Regions from separate parts of the Pseudomonas sp. G(2018) genome, predicted to be linked through region 3. Evidence: predicted binding sites of a transcription regulator. Region 3 holds the regulator's gene; each other region holds the start of a gene.
The links. Region 3 encodes sigma-54, which starts transcription at its own class of promoters, with help from an activator protein. Its sites were predicted from a motif close to ANTGGCATNNANNTTGCTNT; they were not measured.

Region 1: the regulator sigma-54 is predicted to act here: its motif matches at 1,948-1,967, upstream of FFS64_RS03530 (pilin).
Region 2: the regulator sigma-54 is predicted to act here: its motif matches at 5,044-5,063, upstream of flgB (flagellar basal body rod protein FlgB).

What each region holds. Positions count from the first base shown of each region.
Region 1 covers NZ_SCOO01000003.1:9,329-15,986, forward strand. The annotation lists gene FFS64_RS03515 (DUF748 domain-containing protein) at 1-320, shown strand, start outside; gene FFS64_RS03520 (DUF2845 domain-containing protein) at 320-616, shown strand; gene FFS64_RS03525 (BON domain-containing protein) at 815-1,171, opposite strand; gene FFS64_RS03530 (pilin) at 1,482-1,901, opposite strand; partial or broken gene FFS64_RS31595 (type IV-A pilus assembly ATPase PilB) at 2,193-2,379, shown strand; gene FFS64_RS03540 (type II secretion system F family protein) at 2,382-3,599, shown strand; gene FFS64_RS03545 (A24 family peptidase) at 3,601-4,473, shown strand; gene coaE (dephospho-CoA kinase) at 4,470-5,093, shown strand; gene yacG (DNA gyrase inhibitor YacG) at 5,090-5,290, shown strand; gene FFS64_RS03560 (magnesium transporter) at 5,513-6,067, shown strand; gene FFS64_RS03565 (cytochrome C oxidase subunit IV family protein) at 6,099-6,437, opposite strand; gene FFS64_RS03570 (heme-copper oxidase subunit III family protein) at 6,451-6,658, opposite strand, start outside.
Region 2 covers NZ_SCOO01000008.1:8,780-15,437, reverse strand. The annotation lists gene FFS64_RS10400 (ribonucleoside-diphosphate reductase subunit alpha) at 1-1,841, shown strand, start outside; gene flgE (flagellar hook protein FlgE) at 2,058-3,380, opposite strand; gene flgD (flagellar hook assembly protein FlgD) at 3,412-4,131, opposite strand; gene flgC (flagellar basal body rod protein FlgC) at 4,147-4,590, opposite strand; gene flgB (flagellar basal body rod protein FlgB) at 4,594-5,001, opposite strand; gene cheR (protein-glutamate O-methyltransferase CheR) at 5,279-6,106, opposite strand; gene FFS64_RS10370 (chemotaxis protein CheV) at 6,153-6,658, opposite strand, start outside.
Region 3 covers NZ_SCOO01000015.1:59,057-65,714, reverse strand. The annotation lists gene FFS64_RS16245 (KpsF/GutQ family sugar-phosphate isomerase) at 1-196, shown strand, start outside; gene FFS64_RS16240 (HAD family hydrolase) at 196-720, shown strand; gene lptC (LPS export ABC transporter periplasmic protein LptC) at 728-1,300, shown strand; gene lptA (lipopolysaccharide transport periplasmic protein LptA) at 1,287-1,835, shown strand; gene lptB (LPS export ABC transporter ATP-binding protein) at 1,835-2,560, shown strand; gene FFS64_RS16220 (RNA polymerase factor sigma-54) at 2,745-4,238, shown strand; gene hpf (ribosome hibernation-promoting factor, HPF/YfiA family) at 4,313-4,621, shown strand; gene ptsN (PTS IIA-like nitrogen regulatory protein PtsN) at 4,634-5,098, shown strand; gene rapZ (RNase adapter RapZ) at 5,101-5,958, shown strand; gene FFS64_RS16200 (HPr family phosphocarrier protein) at 5,974-6,249, shown strand; partial or broken gene FFS64_RS16195 (ZIP family metal transporter) at 6,321-6,658, opposite strand, start outside.

The DNA.
Region 1 (6,658 bases), on a different contig from region 3:
TGGAAGTGCCTGACAGCGAGAAAGGTCCGCTGCTGGAAGGCATCTACCGCACACGTCTGAAAACCCAGCCGCCTGCCGAATGGAAAGACCTGGGCAAAGAAGAACGCACCGCGAAGATGCGCGAGGGCGTGATCCAGTTCTGGAGTTCCAGCGAAGTGCTGTTGCGCGAGTTGGGCCAGGAACGCGCCAGCAGCATCAAGGATTATCTGGTCGACAAGGGTCAACTGGCCGATGACCGCGTGTACTTCATCGACGCCCAATTGGGTGAAGCGGAAAAGGACGGCAAGGTGGTTACGCCCATGCATCTGGACGCCGAGTGATGGGCAAACGGCTGCAGCTCGCATTGACGTTGGCGTTGACTGCGAACCAGGCCTCGGCGGCGGATACTTTGCGCTGCGGCAGTCAATTGATCAGTGTCGGCGACCGGTCGGGCGAAGTGCTGCAAAAATGCGGCGAACCCGTCAGCCGTGATCTGCTGGGTTACAAGCGCAGTGCCGATCGACGGGAAGAGTTTCAGGTCGAGGAATGGACCTACGGGCCGAACGGCGGGATGTATCAGTATCTGCGGTTCGAGGGGAATCGGTTGGTGCAGATGACCAGCAAACGCGGTAATTGAAATCACCACAAACCACTGTGGGAGCGAGCCGGCTCGCTCCCACAGTGGTATTCACATAGAACAAGCCCCGACACGAATGCCGGGGCCTGTAATGGCCACATCCTTATGGCCGTTCGCATGAACTCCTCAAGATGCGACAGACGTATTTCTCGGCCCGCCTGCCGCGCCTTCTCCCAGTCCAGGCGAGAAGCCTTGCCTTTACTCGGCTTTCAGGCCGTCAGCGGAAACCGCTTTGACGCCTTTGATGTTCTTGGCGATGCTCACCGCTGTGGCTTTCTGACTATCAGTGACTGCGGTAGTGGAAGACAGGGACACAACGCCTTTGTTGGTTTCCACTTTGATATCGGTACCCGGAATGCCTTTTTCGGTAACCAGGTCTGCTTTGACTTTGGTAGTGATCCAGGTATCGGAAACATCCTCTTTCGCTTCAGTGACTTCACCGGCGGCCAGCATCATGGGTGCCTGAGTCGCCTGAGTGGACTGTGCAAATGCTGCGTTAGTCATGGTCAGGGTCAACGCGGTTGCAGTAGCGGCAGCGATAGCGAACTTCTTCATACGAGTAACTCCTGTTTTTCTGGAAAGTCTGCTGGATGTCTTTTCAGCAGGGTTACCAAAGATATTGCGAACGCTGTGCCAACTTTGAGACAGAGATTAATATCTTATAAATCAAACAGTTACTAAACGCCTCGTTTTTCAGAATCATGCAATTTGCATGACTCGGCCATTCTCTACATGCAAGTTGCGGGTTTTGAGGAAGGCCTAAGGCCATGAATTGTCGGGAGTTTTCCTCAGCACTCGGAACTTGAAAGCGGCGAACAAAAAAATACCCCGCGAGAGGCGGGGTATCAGGCAACCGGATGAGGAATCAGACCTTAGGGACAACGCCTTCGCAGCCTTTAGGCGCGAGTTCCTGGTCGACGGTAGTGACGCATGTCCAGCCCGTCAACGCACGCGTCAGGGTAATGGTTTTGTTCAGGACCGGACCCGGCGCATTCAGGATTGTGCAACCAATTGTGCCCGTTCCATCAGCGGCTTTGCCCGACGCTGTCGTTGTGCAATTGGAGGTTTTCGCGGTACCGCCGACTTTCGTCAGATCAGGATCAGTTCCTTGATTCATCAGATCTTCAAACGGCACCTTCAAAGCCGAAATCTCCGCCAGCCCCGCCGTCACCTTCGCCCGCGCCTGGTACTTGGAGTAAGCGGGGATCGCAAACGTCGCGAGAATCCCGATGATCGCCACCACGATCAGCAGCTCGATCAGGGTAAAACCTTTTTGTGTGTTCATAGACAGCCTCCGTGCATGAGTCGAAATCTCATGATCTGAAACTGTCTCAGCACAGCCCATGCCAAGCGCCGCATCCCCTGTTGGCGGGTGGCATGATCGCCACACCGCCCTTTCCTCCCCCCAGGATCCGCACTATCTGACGATTTTTGTCACCTTTGCGCCGCTGGTTTGGTTCCATCGCTTGACTAGGCTATAAGTCATCCAACTGTCTTCGTCCGGAAGTCCAATGAATGACATTGCCCTCAGCGGCCTGGCCAAGCAAATGGTCCTGGCCCGGCTGCTCACTGACATAAGCGCGCGAAATCACCTCGCGAGACGGTGCTCAACTAAGGCTTCCCCCGAGGAACGCATTGGCACATTCACGATCTATGAGCCGGTCGGCTGCGAACATTGCAACGACCTGCGCACCGCAGGCTTGCTCAAAGCCATGCAAGGCATCACCAGCCTTGAAGAAATCAACCGGGTCACCAAGGACTGAACATGGCGGTCAAAGCAGCAAAAATCAGTGTGTACGCCTGGGAAGGCACTGACCGCAAAGGCACGAAGGTCACCGGCGAGTTGAGCGGTCAAAACCCGGCACTGATCAAGGCGCAGTTGCGCAAGCAAGGTATCAACCCCGGCAAGGTGCGCAAGAAAACCACTTCGCTGTTCAACCTGGGCAAGCGCATCAAGGCCCAGGACATTGCCCTGTTCACGCGCCAGATGGCGACCATGATGAAAGCCGGCGTGCCGTTATTGCAGTCGTTCGACATCATCGCCGAAGGCTTCGATAACCCGGCCATGTGCACTCTGGTGGATGAGTTGAAACAGGACGTCGCAGCAGGCAACAGCTTCGCCGCCGCCCTGCGTAAAAAGCCCCGGTATTTCGATGAGCTGTACTGCAATCTGGTGAATGCCGGGGAACAGGCCGGCGCACTGGATACCCTGTTGGAGCGGGTGGCGACCTACAAGGAAAAGAGCGAAAGCCTAAAGGCCAAGATAAAGAAAGCCATGACCTACCCGCTGGTGGTCGTGTTCGTGGCAATCATCGTAACCGGGGTTCTGCTGGTCAAAGTGGTGCCGCAGTTCCAGTCGGTGTTTGAAGGGTTTGGCGCCCAATTGCCCGCTTTCACCGTGATGGTCATTGGCCTGTCGCGGATCATGCAGGACGGGTGGTGGATGATGCTCGGTGGGTTGATCGTGGCAATCTTCGCGTTTCGCCACGCGTTCAAGACATCGCAAGACTTTCGCGATAGATCGGATGCCTGGCTGCTGAAACTGCCGCTGGCGGGGACCCTGATGTACAAGTCCGCCGTGGCCCGTTTCGCCCGCACCCTGTCGACCACCTTCGCCGCCGGCGTCCCACTGGTGGAGGCCCTGGAATCGGTGGCCGGCGCCACTGGCAATATCGTGTTCAAGCGTGCCGTACTGCGCATCAGGCAAGACATTTCGACGGGCATGCAGTTGAATTTTTCCATGCGCACTTCCGGTATTTTTCCGAGCATGGCCATTCAGATGACCGCCATTGGTGAAGAGTCCGGCGCACTGGATGACATGCTGGACAAGGTCGCGGGCTTTTACGAGGACGAGGTGGACAATATGGTCGATAACCTCACCAGCCTGATGGAACCGTTCATCATGGTGCTGCTGGGTGTTATTGTCGGCGGCCTGGTGGTCGCGATGTACCTGCCCATCTTCCAACTCGGCGCAGCGATCTGACATGCCCTTGAACGAAATCCTGACCCACTTCCCGCTGGTCTTCGTCGTCATTGCCGGTCTGGTGGGGTTGCTGGTCGGCAGCTTTCTCAACGTGCTGATCTGGCGCCTGCCAAAAATGCTTGAACGCGACTGGCGCATGCAGGCCCACGAGATCCTCGGTCTGCCCGGCGAAACCCCGCTGCCGACCTACAATCTGCTGCTGCCCCACTCTCAGTGCCCATCTTGTGGCCACCGGATTCGTGCCTGGGAAAACATCCCGCTGCTCAGTTACGTGTTTCTGCGAGGGCGCTGCTCATCCTGTGCGACACCGATCAGCAAACGCTATCCGTTGACGGAACTGGCCTGTGGCCTGTTGTCGGTGCTCATTGCCTGGCACTTTGGTTTCGGCTGGCAGGCGTGCATGGCGCTGCTTTTGACCTGGGGCCTGTTGGCCATGAGCCTGATCGACGCCGAACATCAACTGCTGCCGGATGTATTGGTGTTGCCGTTGATGTGGCTGGGGCTGATCGTCAACAGTCTCGGTTTGTTCGTACCGCTGCATGATGCATTGTGGGGTGCCATTGCCGGCTACCTGGCGCTGTGGTCGGTGTTCTGGCTGTTCAAATTGCTCACCGGCAAGGACGGCATGGGCCATGGCGACTTCAAGCTGCTGGCGATGTTAGGCGCCTGGGGCGGTTGGCAGATTTTGCCGCTGACTATCCTGCTGTCTTCCCTGGTGGGGGCCGTTATCGGCGTGATCTATCTGCGCCTGCGCCAGGCAAAAACCTCGACACCAATCCCCTTCGGCCCTTATCTGGCGATTGCCGGCTGGATTGCCTTGCTCTGGGGTGGTCAAATAACCGACCTCTATTGGCAGTTTGTCGGTTTGAAATGAATACCCCTGTGGAAAAACCCTGGATTCTCGGCCTGACCGGCGGCATCGGCAGCGGCAAAAGTGCGGCGGCCCAACACTTCATCGACCTCGGTGTGCACGTAGTCGATGCCGATCATGCTGCGCGCTGGGTGGTGGAGCCGGGCCGGCCGGCACTGGCGAAGATCGCCGAGCATTTCGGCCCCGATGTGCTGCAGGCCGACGGGCAACTGGATCGCGCCGCCCTGCGCAAACTGATCTTTGAAGTGCCGGATGAACGCCGCTGGCTGGAAGCCTTGCTGCATCCGCTGATCGCCGAGGAAATCGCTCATCATCTGGCGCTGGCAAAATCACCTTATGCGATTCTGGTTTCGCCGCTGCTGATCGAATCCGGCCAGTACGCCATGACCCAGCGGGTGCTGGTGATCGATGCCCCTGAACAGCTACAGATCGAACGCACCCTGCAGCGTGACCAGACCAGCGAACAGCAGGTCCAGGCGATCCTCCAGGCCCAGTCCAGTCGCCAGGATCGCGTGAGCCATGCCAACGAGGTGGTGGTCAACGACCGCGACCTCGCCTGGCTACACAGCGAGGTCGAACGCCTGCATCACTTTTACCTTACTTTGCGTGGAGGCCAGTCATGAGCCAGATCCCAACCGTCGAATGCCCGACCTGCGGCGCCCCTGTCGAGTGGAGCCCCGAAAGCAAATTCCGGCCGTTCTGTTCCGACCGTTGCAAACTGATTGACCTGGGCGCCTGGGCATCGGAAGAGCACAAGATTCCCGTAGCCCCGGATGCCGAGGATGAATTGTTCAGCGGCGATTTCGACCCGCGTCACTGATCCCGATCGTCAGGGACGTAACTGCGCCGCCAATCAACGAGAGGTGACAGGCTCGTTGATCTTGACACCCAATAATCAGCATGCTAGCGGGTGCTATACTTCTTTCGGGTTGCATCAAGAGTGCAACAGTCCCTGCGGGTTCCAATACCGACGGTAAATCTCAGTTAACGGCTGCTGGACAGAGGAGGTCTACAGCAAAAAAAACGAGATGGGAGGTGTGGCATGAACCGACACTATTACATCAGTGACAATCTTGACGATCTTGAGTCCGTTGAAAATGAACTGGAAGCCAACGGCATCAATTCCGAACAAATTCATGTGCTCAGTGAACAAGTCGCGGAGGTTGAAGAACATCACCTCCACGAGGTCAACTCGTTGATGAAACAAGATGTCGTTCACTCTGGCGAGATTGGTGCGGTGATCGGTGTGCCACTCGCGGCGCTGGTCCTTGGCGGCGCCTATTGGCTGGGCTGGCACGAGTCCGCGGCAGGCTGGGTGCCTTTTATCTTCCTGGCCGTTGTTGTGCTGGGGTTCTGCATCTGGGAAGGCGGATTCTTTGGTATCCAGGTGCCGAATGCGCATTTCCGCAACTTTAAACAGTTGGTTGAAACGGGCAAGCATGTTTTCTTCGTGGATGTCGAGCCAAGCCAGGAGTCGGTATTGGAACGGGTCATCGAGCGCCATCCAAAGCTGACGGGCGCGGGCACGGGAACAGCAGCCCCCCACTGGACAGTCGCCTGGCTGCACAGATGGCATCAGTTCAAACGAACGATATAACGCCACTTCACACGAAATAGCTTCCGGAGACTCAAGACCCTCCGGAAGTTACTGATTGGCCGAAGAAAATGACCCGGCTGAGGAAAACATAGTCCGCCTCGGTGGCCATCAGTCCGACAAGTACCAGCAAACACAAAGGTGGCACCAATATGGCGTAGACCAGGGCCAACCTTTCCCAAGCCATATGCATGAAGATAGAGACAATCAGACCTGCCTTCAGCAACATGAAAATAATAATCAGGGACCACCTGAGGTAGCCCTGGAAGTGGAAGTAGTCGACAAGATACGACAGCGTGCTGAGGACGAATAACAGCCCCCAGATTTTGAGGTACAAACCGATTGGATGTTGCTGACCTTGAGCATGCGCCATCATCCGTGCTCCTCTACCACAAATAGAAGAAAGCAAAAATAAACACCCACACCAAATCCACGAAGTGCCAGTAAAGCCCGGCTATCTCAACGTTCTGATAGTTGCCGGAGCGCTCATAATCTCCCCGCCATACTTTCATCGCCACGATACTGAGGTAGAGCGCGCCGATTGATACATGCAATCCGTGGAAACCGGTAATCATGAAAAAGCTGGCACCAAAT
Region 2 (6,658 bases), on a different contig from region 3:
ACTACATGTCGTCGACCCCGACCCTGTTCAACGCCGGCACCCTGCGTCCACAGCTGTCGAGCTGCTACCTGACCACCGTGCCGGATGACCTGTCGGGCATCTACCACGCGATCCACGACAACGCCATGCTGTCGAAATTCGCCGGTGGCCTGGGCAACGACTGGACTCCGGTTCGTGCGCTGGGTTCGTACATCAAGGGCACCAACGGCAAGTCCCAGGGCGTCGTGCCGTTCCTGAAAGTGGTGAACGACACCGCCGTCGCCGTTAACCAGGGTGGCAAGCGCAAGGGCGCTGTATGTGCCTACCTGGAAACCTGGCACATGGACATCGAAGAGTTCATCGAGCTGCGCAAGAACACCGGTGACGATCGTCGTCGTACCCACGACATGAACACCGCCAACTGGATCCCTGACCTGTTCATGAAGCGTGTCTTCGATGACGGCAAGTGGACCCTGTTCTCGCCATCCGAAGTCCCGGACCTGCACGACCTGACCGGTAAAGCCTTCGAAGAGCGCTACGAGTACTACGAAGCCCTGACCGAGTACCCGGGCAAGGTCAAGCTGTTCAAGACCATCCAGGCCAAAGACCTGTGGCGCAAGATGCTGTCCATGCTGTTTGAAACCGGCCACCCATGGCTGACCTTCAAGGACCCGTGCAACCTGCGTAGCCCGCAGCAACACGTCGGCGTGGTCCACAGCTCGAACCTGTGCACCGAGATCACCTTGAACACCAACAAGGACGAGATCGCCGTTTGCAACCTGGGCTCGATCAACCTGCCGAACCACATCGTGGGCGGCAAGCTCGACACCGCCAAGCTGCAACGCACCGTGAACACCGCCGTGCGCATGCTCGACAACGTGATCGACATCAACTACTACTCGGTGCCGCAAGCGAAGAACTCCAACTTCAAGCACCGTCCGGTCGGCCTGGGCATCATGGGCTTCCAGGACGCGCTGTACCTGCAGCACATCCCTTACGGTTCCGACGCTGCCGTCGAGTTCGCCGACAAGTCGATGGAAGCGGTCAGCTACTACGCGATCCAGGCTTCCTGCGACCTAGCTGATGAGCGTGGTGCCTACGAGACGTTCCAGGGTTCGCTGTGGTCCAAGGGCATCCTGCCACTGGATTCGCAACAGATCCTGATCGAAGCCCGTGGCCAGAAGTACATCGATGTCGACCTGAACGAAACCCTGGACTGGGCACCTGTGCGCGCCCGTGTGCAGAAAGGCATTCGTAACTCCAACATCATGGCCATCGCACCGACCGCAACCATCGCCAACATCACTGGCGTGTCGCAGTCGATCGAACCGACCTACCAGAACCTCTATGTGAAATCGAACCTGTCGGGCGAATTCACCGTGATCAACCCGTACCTGGTTCGCGACCTGAAGGCTCGCGGTCTGTGGGACTCGGTCATGATCAACGACCTGAAGTACTACGACGGTTCCGTGCAGCAGATCGAACGCATCCCGCAAGAACTCAAAGAGCTCTACGCGACCGCCTTCGAAGTGGACACCAAGTGGATCGTCGACGCGGCAAGCCGTCGTCAGAAGTGGATCGACCAGGCTCAGTCGCTGAACCTGTACATCGCCGGCGCTTCGGGCAAGAAGCTGGACGTGACCTACCGCATGGCCTGGTACCGTGGTCTGAAAACCACTTACTACCTCCGTGCCCTGGCCGCGACCAGCACCGAGAAATCGACCATCAACACCGGTAAGCTGAACGCTGTTTCCAGCGGCGGCAACCACGGTGACGACTCGGTCCTGGCTGCTCCAGCCGGTCCTGCTCCAGTGCCGAAGGCCTGCGCCATCGACGAGCCGGATTGCGAAGCTTGCCAATAAGCCGAGCCGGCAGGCGCTGAAAAGCGCCTACCTGAAACCCCCGATGAGCCTCTGGTTGGTCGGGGGTTTTCTTTTGCCCCGATGAATGTGTTGGCCGGACTGGCGCCTGCTCGCTAAGGGGCCAGCACAGGCAACCGAAACCTCAGCCCCTGACAAAAATCACGGCCATAAAAAAACCCCTCTTGCGAGGGGTTCCTTATGCAGCACTATCAAGCATCAAGTCATCTGAATGATGGTCTGCATGATGGTGCTCTGGGTGGAGATGGTCTTGGCGTTCGCCTGGTAGTTGCTCTGCGCCTTGATCAGCTCGACCAGTTCATTGGTCACGTTGACGTTCGACTCCTCCAGGGAGTTGGAGCGGATCGAACCCAAGGTACCGGTTTCCGGCGAATCGTAGCCCGGAATGCCCGACGCGTAGGTTTCTTTCCAGGCGGTGCCGCCCACTTGCTGCAGACCTTGTTCGTTGGTGAAGCTGGCCAACGCAATCTGACCGATCGGCTTGGTTTGGTAGTTGCTGAAGTTGGCCAGCATCACACCGTTGCCGTCGATGGTCAGGTTGGAGATCTGACCAGTAGCGTAGCCGTTCTGCGCCGGAATCGAGCGCGCGCTATCGGCGTTGAACTGGGTAGTGTTGGTCATGGCGATGGTCACACCCGCCGGGTCGGCGGCGGCGCCGTTGGGTGCCCACACACCATTGGTCACTTTACCTGGAGTCCAGTTGGTGATGGCCAGATTCGGGCTGACGATAGGCGCACCCGGTGGATTCGGCGTGCTGACCGATACAAGTTTGCCGCTGGCATCAAACGTCATGGTCGAAGGAACAGGTCGGGTAGCCGCGTTCATCGGGTCGCTGCCGTTCGGGTTGCGACCATCGATCAGGGTGTAGGTATCCCAAGTGTTGGGACCCGTCTTGACCATGTATTGATCCATGGTGTGTTCGTTACCCTGAGAGTCGAAAATCGGGGTGCTGAACTGCTTGGTGTAGGACGCTGTCTTGCTCGGGTCGAACGGGTTCGCGACGACGTCGATCGCGGGCTCCGTAGACTTGAGGTTGATCGTCGACGACACAGTGGTAGTGGCCTTCGGTGCCAGATTGGAGGTGTCGATACGCAGGTCGGTCAACACGCCATTGATGATCTTGCCATTGGCATCCACACCGTAACCCTGAACACGCGCCGTGTAGTCGGAATTGGTGACGTAACCTTCCTTATCGACCTTGAACGTACCGGCACGGGTGTAGGACAGCGAACCGTTGTTGTTCAGCACGAAGAAGCCAGAGCCATTGATACCCATGTCCAGCACGTTACCGGTGCCGCTGCTGATATCACCCTGGGTAAACTGCTGGGCAACGTTGGCCAGACGCACACCATTGCCGACGGTCCTGCTCCCTGCCCCCAGCTTGGTAGCCGAGTACACATCTTCGAATTCCGCACGGGACGACTTGAAGCCGACGGTCGCAACGTTGGCGATGTTGTTGCCGGTCACGTCCAGCTGTTTGTTGGCGGCATAGAGACCGCTAAGGCCGATGTTGAAAGACATATTCCACTCCTTTGTGCCGTGTTAGTCGGCTCTATATACCAATGGTTTGCACTTTGGACAGGGCGATGCTGCCCAGCCCGGCCAGGTTGAGCATCAACTCACCGCCGGTCTGGCTGATGGTCACGCTGTTGACGGTTGCAGGCAGATTGGTAATCAGCGCCACGCCCTGACCGTCGATGGTGGTGTTCGCCGCGAAGGTGTAGGTACCCGTTGGGGCCACGTTGCCGGCGTCGTCCTTGCCATCCCAGGTGAAGCTGGCATTACCGGCTTTCTGATCGGTCAGTTCGAGGGTGCGAATGACTTTGCCGTCCTTGTCTGTGATTTTCACCGTGGTCGAGGCAACCGACTGCGGTATCGCAATCGAACCGGTCATGCCCTTCGTGGTGTCGACTACGGCCTTGTCGCCCGGTGCGATGACCGAACGCCCCACCAAGGACGAAGCCTGCAATGCCTGGGACGAGTTGTAGTTGCTGGCGATGCCGGCCACGGTGTCGTTGAGCGTGGTGATGCCTTCCAGGCTGCTGAACTGCGCCAGTTGCGCCACGAACTCGCCGTTGTCCTGCGGTTCCAGCGGGTTCTGGTTCTTCAGTTGCGTCACCAGCAACTGCAGGAACGCATCCTTGCCCAAGGCTTTTTTGCCGGTGGCACTGCCCGCTGCCGAAGCCAGGCTATCGTCGGTCTTGGTCTTGACCGCGGAGTTGGCCAGGATGTCGTTGAGGCTCAAGCCACTGGTGGTATCGGAAACACTCATCTGAGTCGCCCCTTATCACTGACCGAGGGTCAGGACTTTCTGCATCATGGTTTTGGCGGTGTTCATCATTTCGGCGTTGGTCTGGAACGAACGGCTCGCGGAAATCATGTCGGCCATTTCCTCCACCACGTTGACGTTCGGGTAGTAGACGTAACCCTTGGCATCGGCTGCCGGATGGTTCGGCTCGTAGCGCGCCTCGAGGTTGCTCTGGTCTTCGACCACGCCCAACACCTGCACGCCTTGACCGGCGGCATCCTGGTTCTGGAACAGCGAATCGCTGCCGCCGCTCTGGCCGCCCTGGAACATGGTGGCGAACACCGGGTGACGCGCACGGTAGGTCTGGTCGATGCTCGACGAGACCGTCTCGGCGTTGGCGATGTTCGAAGCGACGGTGTTCAAACGCGTGGTCTGGGCACTCATGCCGCTACCGGCAATGTTGAAAACACTGGATAGAGACATGACTTACTCTCCGCGCAGGGCTGACACCAGCCCTTTGAATTTACTGTTGAGCAGGGTGAAGCTGGCCTGGAAGTTGACCGAGTTTTCCGCGTAGTTCGACTGTTCCAGCTGCGCGTCCACGGTGTTCTGGTCGATCGAGGGCTGCATCGGCGTGCGGTACATCAGCGACTCGTCGCCATTGCCCAGGCCTTCGGCTTCGATATGACGGCTGTTGGTCATGTTCAAGGCGAACGTGCCGTTCTTGGCTTTATCGTTCTGCGCCTCGAGTACCTTCGAGAATTCCAGGTCCCGAGCCTTGTAATTCGGGGTATCGGCGTTGGCAATGTTATTGGCCAGGACTTCGGCACGCTGGGCGCGGAAGCCCAAAGCCTTTTCGTGAATGCCGAGCGCTTTATCGAAGCTGATGCTCATGTCGGGAAACCTTCGGGTGACCTGATTTTTCGTACGATGGACATAGCAAGCGCCATGCCAATTCAAAAAAGCCCGCAAACCGGGGCTTTGCGGGCAGTGGCAATGCGGCAATGCCAGAAAAGCGGCAACCGGTTTCCGCTGGATGCCGCTTTTCTGCCGCTTTACTCGACCGAGAGAACACTGTCCAACCCTGTGGGAGCGGTGGAGCCGATACTTCATCAGGCAAAAAAAAACGGGAGCCCCTGAGGACTCCCGTTTTTTTGATACCGCCAACCGATCACTTCGCCTGGTAAATAATCCCCGGACTGCACTGGACCATCTGGTAATGATCCGGCAAGCCGTTCAGTGCTTCGGAAGCACCGAGGAACAGATAGCCACCCGGCTTCAACGTACTGTGAATGCGCAACAGGATGTCCTTCTTCACTTCGGCAGAGAAGTAGATGAGCACGTTGCGGCAGAACACGATGTCGAACTTGCCGAGGCTCGCGTAGCTATCCAGCAGGTTGAAGGAGCGGAATTCCACCCGGCTCTTGATCGGCGCCTTGATGGCCCAGCGTCCCGGCCCTTTCGGATCGAAATAACGCTGCAGCCGCTCGGGCGACAGACCGCGACCGATGGCCAGGCTGTCGTATTCGCCGGTCTTGCAGTTGGTAAGCATGGTGCCGGACAGATCGGTGGCCACGATCTGCACCCCCATCTTCAATTGCCCGACGCTGGTCCGCTCGAACTCGTCGATGGACATCGACAACGAGTACGGTTCCTGACCCGACGAGCACGCCGCCGACCAGATCCGCAGGCGCTGGCCGGGACTGGCCTTGATCGCTTCAGGCAGTACCTTGTTCTTCAAGACTTCAAACGGATAGGTGTCACGAAACCACAGGGTTTCGTTGGTCGTCATCGCGTCCACCACCATCTCGCGCAACCCGCTGCGCGGCTGGGTCTGGATGCGTTGGACCAACTCACCCAGGGACTTGATGCCTTGCTGCTCCATCAGTTTGTTGAGACGGCTCGAGACCAGATACTGCTTGTTTTCACCGAGCAAAATGCCACAGGCTTTTTCCAGGAATACCCGGAACTGTTCGAAATCCAAATTACCCGTAGACAATGCTGCCGCCTCTTAAATCGTGTTGACTGCCAGGGGCCGGACGCCCCTAGCTGATGTCTGCTGCTTTGATCCGGTCGACTACCCGGGATGCCAGGTCATCAGGACGGAATTTGGCCAGGAAGTCATCGGCACCGACTTTCTTGACCATCGCCTGATTGAACACGCCCGACAACGAAGTATGCAGGATGATATGAAGCTTTTGCATGCGAGGGTCGTTGCGGATCTCGGCCGTCAGCGTGTATCCGTCCATCTCCGGCATCTCGATGTCGGAGATCATCATCAGGAACTCTTCTTCCGGCTTCTTGCCCTCGTCGACCAGTTTGCGCAGGTAATCCAGCGCTTGCCTGCCGTCGTTCAACGCCACCACTTCGACACCGACCGTTTGCAGGCAGCGCGTGACCTGCTTGCGCGCCACCGACGAGTCATCGACCGTCAGCACACGCAACGAGAGCGCCTTGTGCTGGGTTTCGACATCGACCACGCCGACGGAAATCGCTTCCGGCGTCGGCGCTACTTCCGCCAGCACCTTTTCCACGTCGATGATTTCGACCA
Region 3 (6,658 bases):
AATCGATATCCACAGCGTCACCATCGATCAGGTCATGACCGCCCACGGCAAGACCGCCCGCGCCGAAATGCTCGCCGCCGAGGCCCTGAAAATCATGGAAGACCATAAAATCAACGCGCTGGTGGTGGTCGATGGCGAGGACCGCCCAGTCGGCGCCTTGAACATGCACGACTTGCTGCGCGCGGGAGTAATGTAATGAACACGGACCTGCTGAAGCGCGGCCAACAGATTAAACTGGCGGTGTTCGATGTCGACGGCGTCCTCACCGACGGACGCCTGTACTTCCTCGAAGACGGCAGCGAATTCAAGACGTTCAACACCCTCGACGGCCAAGGCATCAAGATGCTGATGGCCGCCGGCGTACAGACAGCCATCATCAGCGGCCGCAAGACCCCGGTGGTCGAGCGGCGAGCGAAGAACCTCGGCATTCCACACCTGTACCAGGGACGCGAAGACAAACTGGTGGTGCTTGACGAGCTTCTTGGCCAACTCAACCTAAGCTATGAACAGGTCGCTTACCTTGGTGACGACCTGCCTGATCTGCCGGTGATTCGCCGCGTAGGCTTGGGAATGGCAGTCGCCAATGCCGCCAGTTTCGTGCGCGAACACGCCCATGGCATCACCCAGGCCCGCGGCGGCGAAGGTGCCGCCCGCGAATTCTGCGAATTGATCCTGCGCGCCCAGGGCCGCCTCGATGCGGCCAATGCCGCGTACCTGTGAGCCAGACATGCTGAGCAAAAAGATCCGCAACATCCTGGTATTCGGTTGCATCGCGGCGATTTTCGCCGCGGTCGGCTACTGGAACATCAGCCCGGAACGCTTCCTCGACAAGCCTGTTGCGCAAGTCGACAACAGCGCAATCGACTATTACGCCATCAACGCCCACAGCGTGCAGTTCCTGCCGGACGGCAAACTGCAATACGAAATGACGTCGGACAAGGTCGAACACCTCAAAGTCACCGAAGTGACCTTGCTGACCAATCCCGACTTGAACATGTTCCGCGGCACCGAGTTCCCGTGGCACGTCCAGAGCGAAAAGGGCGAAGTCAATCCCGACGGCACACAGGTCGAGCTGATCGATTCGGTACGTATCACGCGTTTCGACGAGAAAAACCGCAGGACCCTGATCACCACCACTCGCATGACAGTGTTCCCGCAGAAGCAATATGCGCAGACCGAGCAACCCGTTAGAATCGACGGCGCTGGCGGCGTATCGACAGGCAACGGAATGAAAGCGTACTTGAAAGAAAGCAGGATACACCTGCTCTCGAACGTAAGAGGACAGTATGAGGCTCGTTAAAACCCTCCCTATTTTGCTCAGTCTGGGCGCAGCACTGGGAAGCGTGAGCGCCTGGGCCCTGCCGGATGACCAACAGCAGCCTATCCGCATTCAGGCCGACGACGCCCAGCTGGACGACAAGAACGGTATCGCCACCTACACGGGCGACGTGATCATCACCCAAGGCTCGATGAAGGTCACCGGCAACAAAGTGACCATGACCCGCGCACCTAACGGCGATATCGATGTGGTGACGTCCGTGGGCAACCTCGCCTACTTCGAACAAGTGCAAACCGCGGGCGATGCCAAGCCGGTTCAAGGCTGGGGCGTGACCATCCAGTATCACGCAACGCAAAACCGCGTCGTGCTGATCGATCGCGCCAAAGTCGTCGACAAGGACAACAACGTCACCCAGGGCGAAAAAATCGTCTACGACACCGTTAAAAAGCTGGCCAGCGCCGGTCGCGCCACAGGCAGCAAAGTCACCGAAGCGCGCCCACGCATCGACATGGTGATCCAGCCGAAAAAGAAAACCGACGAGCAAAAGGCCCAGTAATGGCAACTCTGAAAGCTCAGCATCTGGCCAAGAGCTACAAGAGCCGCCAGGTCGTGCGTGACGTCAGCCTGTCCATCGACAGCGGTCAGATCGTCGGCCTGCTTGGCCCCAACGGCGCCGGCAAGACCACCTGCTTCTACATGATCGTTGGCCTGGTACGGGCCGATCAAGGCCGCGTCCTGATCGACGACCTGGACGTCAGCCACCAGCCTATGCACGGTCGTGCGAAGGCCGGTATCGGCTATCTGCCGCAAGAAGCGTCGATCTTCCGCAAACTGTCGGTGGCCGACAACATCATGGCCATCCTCGAGACCCGCAAGGAACTCGACAAGGCCGATCGTCGTCAGGAGCTGGAAAGCCTGCTGCAGGAGTTCCACATCAGCCACATCCGCGACAACCTCGGTATGAGCCTGTCCGGTGGCGAACGCCGCCGCGTGGAAATCGCCCGCGCACTGGCCACCAACCCGAAATTCATCCTGCTCGACGAACCCTTCGCCGGCGTGGACCCGATTTCGGTGGGCGACATCAAACAGATCATCCACCACCTCAAGGCCAAGGGCATTGGCGTGCTGATCACTGACCACAACGTCCGTGAAACCCTGGATATCTGCGAAACAGCCTACATCGTCAACGATGGCCAACTGATCGCCGAAGGCGACTCCGACACCATCCTGGCCAACGACCTGGTCAAGGAAGTGTACCTGGGCCATGAGTTCCGCCTGTAAGCACTGAAGTGCTGGCTAGTCGACCGAGCGCTTGTCTCGATAAAAAATCAATACTTTTTTATTGTTACAGCGCTCTAGGCAAACACCGCAACTTCGGGCATATAATTTGCTTATGTTTGGCGCTCCGGCGCCCCTGTAGTGGATGGCGCATGTGCGCCGGCGAATAAGGTGTTAAGCCCCTGCCATGAAACCATCGCTAGTCTTGAGAATGGGCCAGCAGCTGACGATGACACCGCAGCTGCAACAGGCCATCCGCCTGCTCCAATTGTCGACCCTGGACCTGCAGCAGGAAATCCAGGAGGCCCTGGAGTCCAATCCGATGCTCGAGCGCCAGGAAGAAGGCGACGACTTCGACAACACGGACCCCTTGGCCGACAACGCCGAACAGAAGCCCAACACCGACATCCAGGAACCCTCCTACCAGGAAAGCGCGCCGACGGTTGATAACCTCGACGAAGGCGACTGGAACGAACGCATCCCCAACGAACTTCCCGTCGATACGGCATGGGAAGACGTCTACCAGACCAGCGCCAGCAGCCTTCCCAGCAACGATGACGACGAGTGGGACTTCACCACCCGCACATCAGCCGGCGAAAGCCTGCAAAGCCACCTGCTCTGGCAATTGAACCTGGCCCCGATGTCCGACACCGACCGGCTGATTGCCGTGACCCTGATCGACTGCATCAACAATCAGGGTTATCTGGACGAAACGCTCGAGGAAATCCTCGAAGCCTTCGATCCGGAACTGGACATCGAACTGGACGAAATCGAAGCCGTCCTGCACCGCATCCAGCAATTCGAACCCGCCGGCATCGGCGCCCGTAACCTGGGTGAATGCCTGCTGCTGCAATTGCGCCAACTGCCAGCCAAAACACCCTGGCTGGCCGAAGCCAAACGCCTGGTCACCGATTACATCGACTTGCTCGGCAGCCGTGACTACAGCCAGCTGATGCGCCGCATGAAGCTCAAGGAAGACGAACTGCGCCAGGTGATCGAACTGGTCCAGAGCCTCAATCCGCGCCCAGGCTCGCAGATCGAGTCTACCGAAGCCGAATATGTGGTCCCCGACGTGATCGTGCGCAAGGACAACGAGCGCTGGCTGGTTGAACTCAATCAGGAGTCGGTGCCACGGCTGCGAGTCAATGCCCAATACGCCGGCTTCGTGCGCCGCGCCGATACCAGTGCCGACAACACCTTCATGCGCAATCAGCTGCAGGAGGCCCGCTGGTTCATCAAGAGCCTGCAAAGCCGCAACGAAACCCTGATGAAAGTAGCCACCCAGATTGTCGAGCATCAGCGCGGTTTCCTGGAGTATGGCGACGAGGCGATGAAGCCGCTGGTCCTGCATGACATCGCTGAAGCGGTCGGCATGCACGAGTCGACGATCTCACGGGTGACCACGCAGAAATTCATGCATACCCCCCGGGGTATCTATGAACTGAAATACTTTTTCTCCAGTCACGTCAGCACCTCCGAAGGCGGCGAATGCTCGTCCACGGCGATCCGCGCGATCATCAAAAAACTGGTTGCTGCGGAAAATCAGAAAAAGCCGTTGAGTGACAGCAAGATCGCTGGTTTACTGGAGGCACAAGGCATTCAGGTGGCTCGCCGCACCGTCGCCAAGTACCGCGAATCCCTCGGGATCGCGCCTTCGAGCGAACGCAAGCGGTTGATGTAGAGCCACGCCACAGCGTTCCAGTGGCAGATCATCGGATCTGCCGCTTTATGCACTGGCAACGAAGGAGAAGCTGTATGCAAGTCAACATCAGTGGACACCAACTGGAAGTGACCGAACCTCTTCGCACCTACATCGGCGAAAAACTCGAACGATTGGAGCGACATTTCGACAAGATCACCAACGTGCAGGTCACGATGACGGTCGAAAAGCTGAAGCAGAAAATCGAAGCCACGCTGCATATTCCCGGCAATGAAGTGGTCGCGAACGCGGAACATACCGATATGTACGCGGCGATCGACGCCTTGACCGACAAGCTGGATAAACAACTCAAAAAGCATAAGGAAAAGACCCAGAGCCTCCTCCAGGGCGCTACCGGTCGTTAACACTCCCAACCCATGATCCGACTTGAAAGCATCCTGACCCCCGGCCGTTCCCTGGTGAACGTGCCGGGCGGCAGCAAAAAGAAAGCCCTCGAGCAAATTGCCAACCTTATCCATCGCGAAGTGCCGGATCTGGAGATGCAAGATGTCTTCGAGGCTTTGATCGCCCGCGAAAAACTCGGCTCGACTGGTTTTGGCAACGGCATAGCCATTCCTCATTGCCGCCTCAAGGGTTGCAACGCGCCCATCAGTGCCTTGATGCACCTGGACGCCCCTATAGATTTCGACGCCATCGACGGCGCCCCGGTTGACCTACTGTTTGTACTACTGGTCCCGGAAGCTGCCACCGATGCGCACCTTGAGTTGTTGCGTCAGATTGCCAGCATGCTCGACCGCAAGGACGTGCGCGACAAACTGCGCAGCGCCCCGAGCAATCAAGCCTTGTATCAGGTTGTCCTGGACGAGCAAAACGGGCAGTAATCATGCGCTTGATCATCGTCAGCGGCCGCTCCGGCTCAGGTAAAAGTACCGCCCTCGATGTACTCGAGGACAACGGCTACTACTGCATCGACAACCTGCCTGCCGGGTTGCTGCCGGAACTGGCCGAACGCGCGTTGATTCATACCGAGCTGTCACAGCCGCTGGTTGCCGTATCCATCGATGCGCGCAACCTGCCAAGCCACCTATCGCGGTTTCCCGAGCTGCTGGAAGAAGTACGCAGCCGTCACATCCAGTGCGATGTGCTGTATCTGGATGCCGACGAAGAAACCCTGCTCAAACGCTTCTCGGAAACCCGCCGTCGCCACCCGCTGAGCAGCGCCAATCGCTCGCTGGCCGAAGCCATCGCGGACGAAACGAACCTGCTCGGCCCCATTGCCGACCTGGCCGATCTCAAGGTCAATACCACCAACCTGAACCTGTATCAGCTGCGCGATACCATCAAGCTGCGCCTGCTGAACCAGCCGGAGCCCGGAACAGCGTTCCTGGTGGAGTCTTTCGGCTTCAAGCGTGGCATGCCGGTCGACGCCGACCTGGTGTTCGATGTGCGCTGCTTGCCCAATCCTTACTGGAAACCGGAGTTACGCGCGCAGTCCGGACTCGATCAGCCGGTTGCCGAGTACCTGGCGGCACAGCCGGATGTCGAAGAGATGTTCCAGGACATCTCCACCTATCTGCTCAAATGGTTACCCCGCTTTGCTGCCAGCAACCGCGCGTATGTCACCATCGCCATCGGTTGCACCGGCGGGCATCACCGCTCTGTCTACCTGACCGAACGTCTGGGCAAGACCCTGCAGCAATCCCTGAAGAACGTCCAGGTCCGCCACCGCGACCTCAGTTAAAGGATTCACATCGCGATGCCTGCTCTGGAAATCGAAATCATCAATAAGCTGGGCTTGCATGCCCGGGCGTCTGCAAAGTTCGTTGGGGTTGCCGGCCAATTCAAGGAATGCACGATCAGGGTTGGACGCACACCAGAATCCACCGTCGACGGCAAAAGCATCATGGCCATGATGATGCTCGCCGCCGGCAAGGGCACCAGAATCCATCTGAGTACGGAAGGCGAACAGGAGCAGGAAGCGATGGATGCGCTGGTGGCCTTGATCAATAACTACTTCGACGAAGGCGAATAACGTCAAAAGATCGCAGCCTGCGGCAGCTCCTGCACCTGATTCGCAGGAGTTGCCGCAGGCTGCGATCTTTTTTACGCTAACGCGGTATCCATCACCATCATCAAACAGAACCCGACCAGCAACCCAAGGCTGGCCAGCCTGTCGTGACCGTGCCGCCGCGACTCGGGAATGACTTCATGGGTGACCACCAGCAACATGGCCCCGGCGGCCAATGCCAGGCCCAAAGGCAACAGCAGCTCGGCCAGGCTCACCAGCCATGCGCACAACAGAGCAAACACCGGCTCGACCAGACCTGACGCGGCACCGATCAGGAATGCCTTGAACCGCGACATCCCTGCCCCGGCCAGAACCAGGGCAATCACCAATCCCTCCGGCACATCCTGCAAGGCAATGCCCATCGATGGCCCAA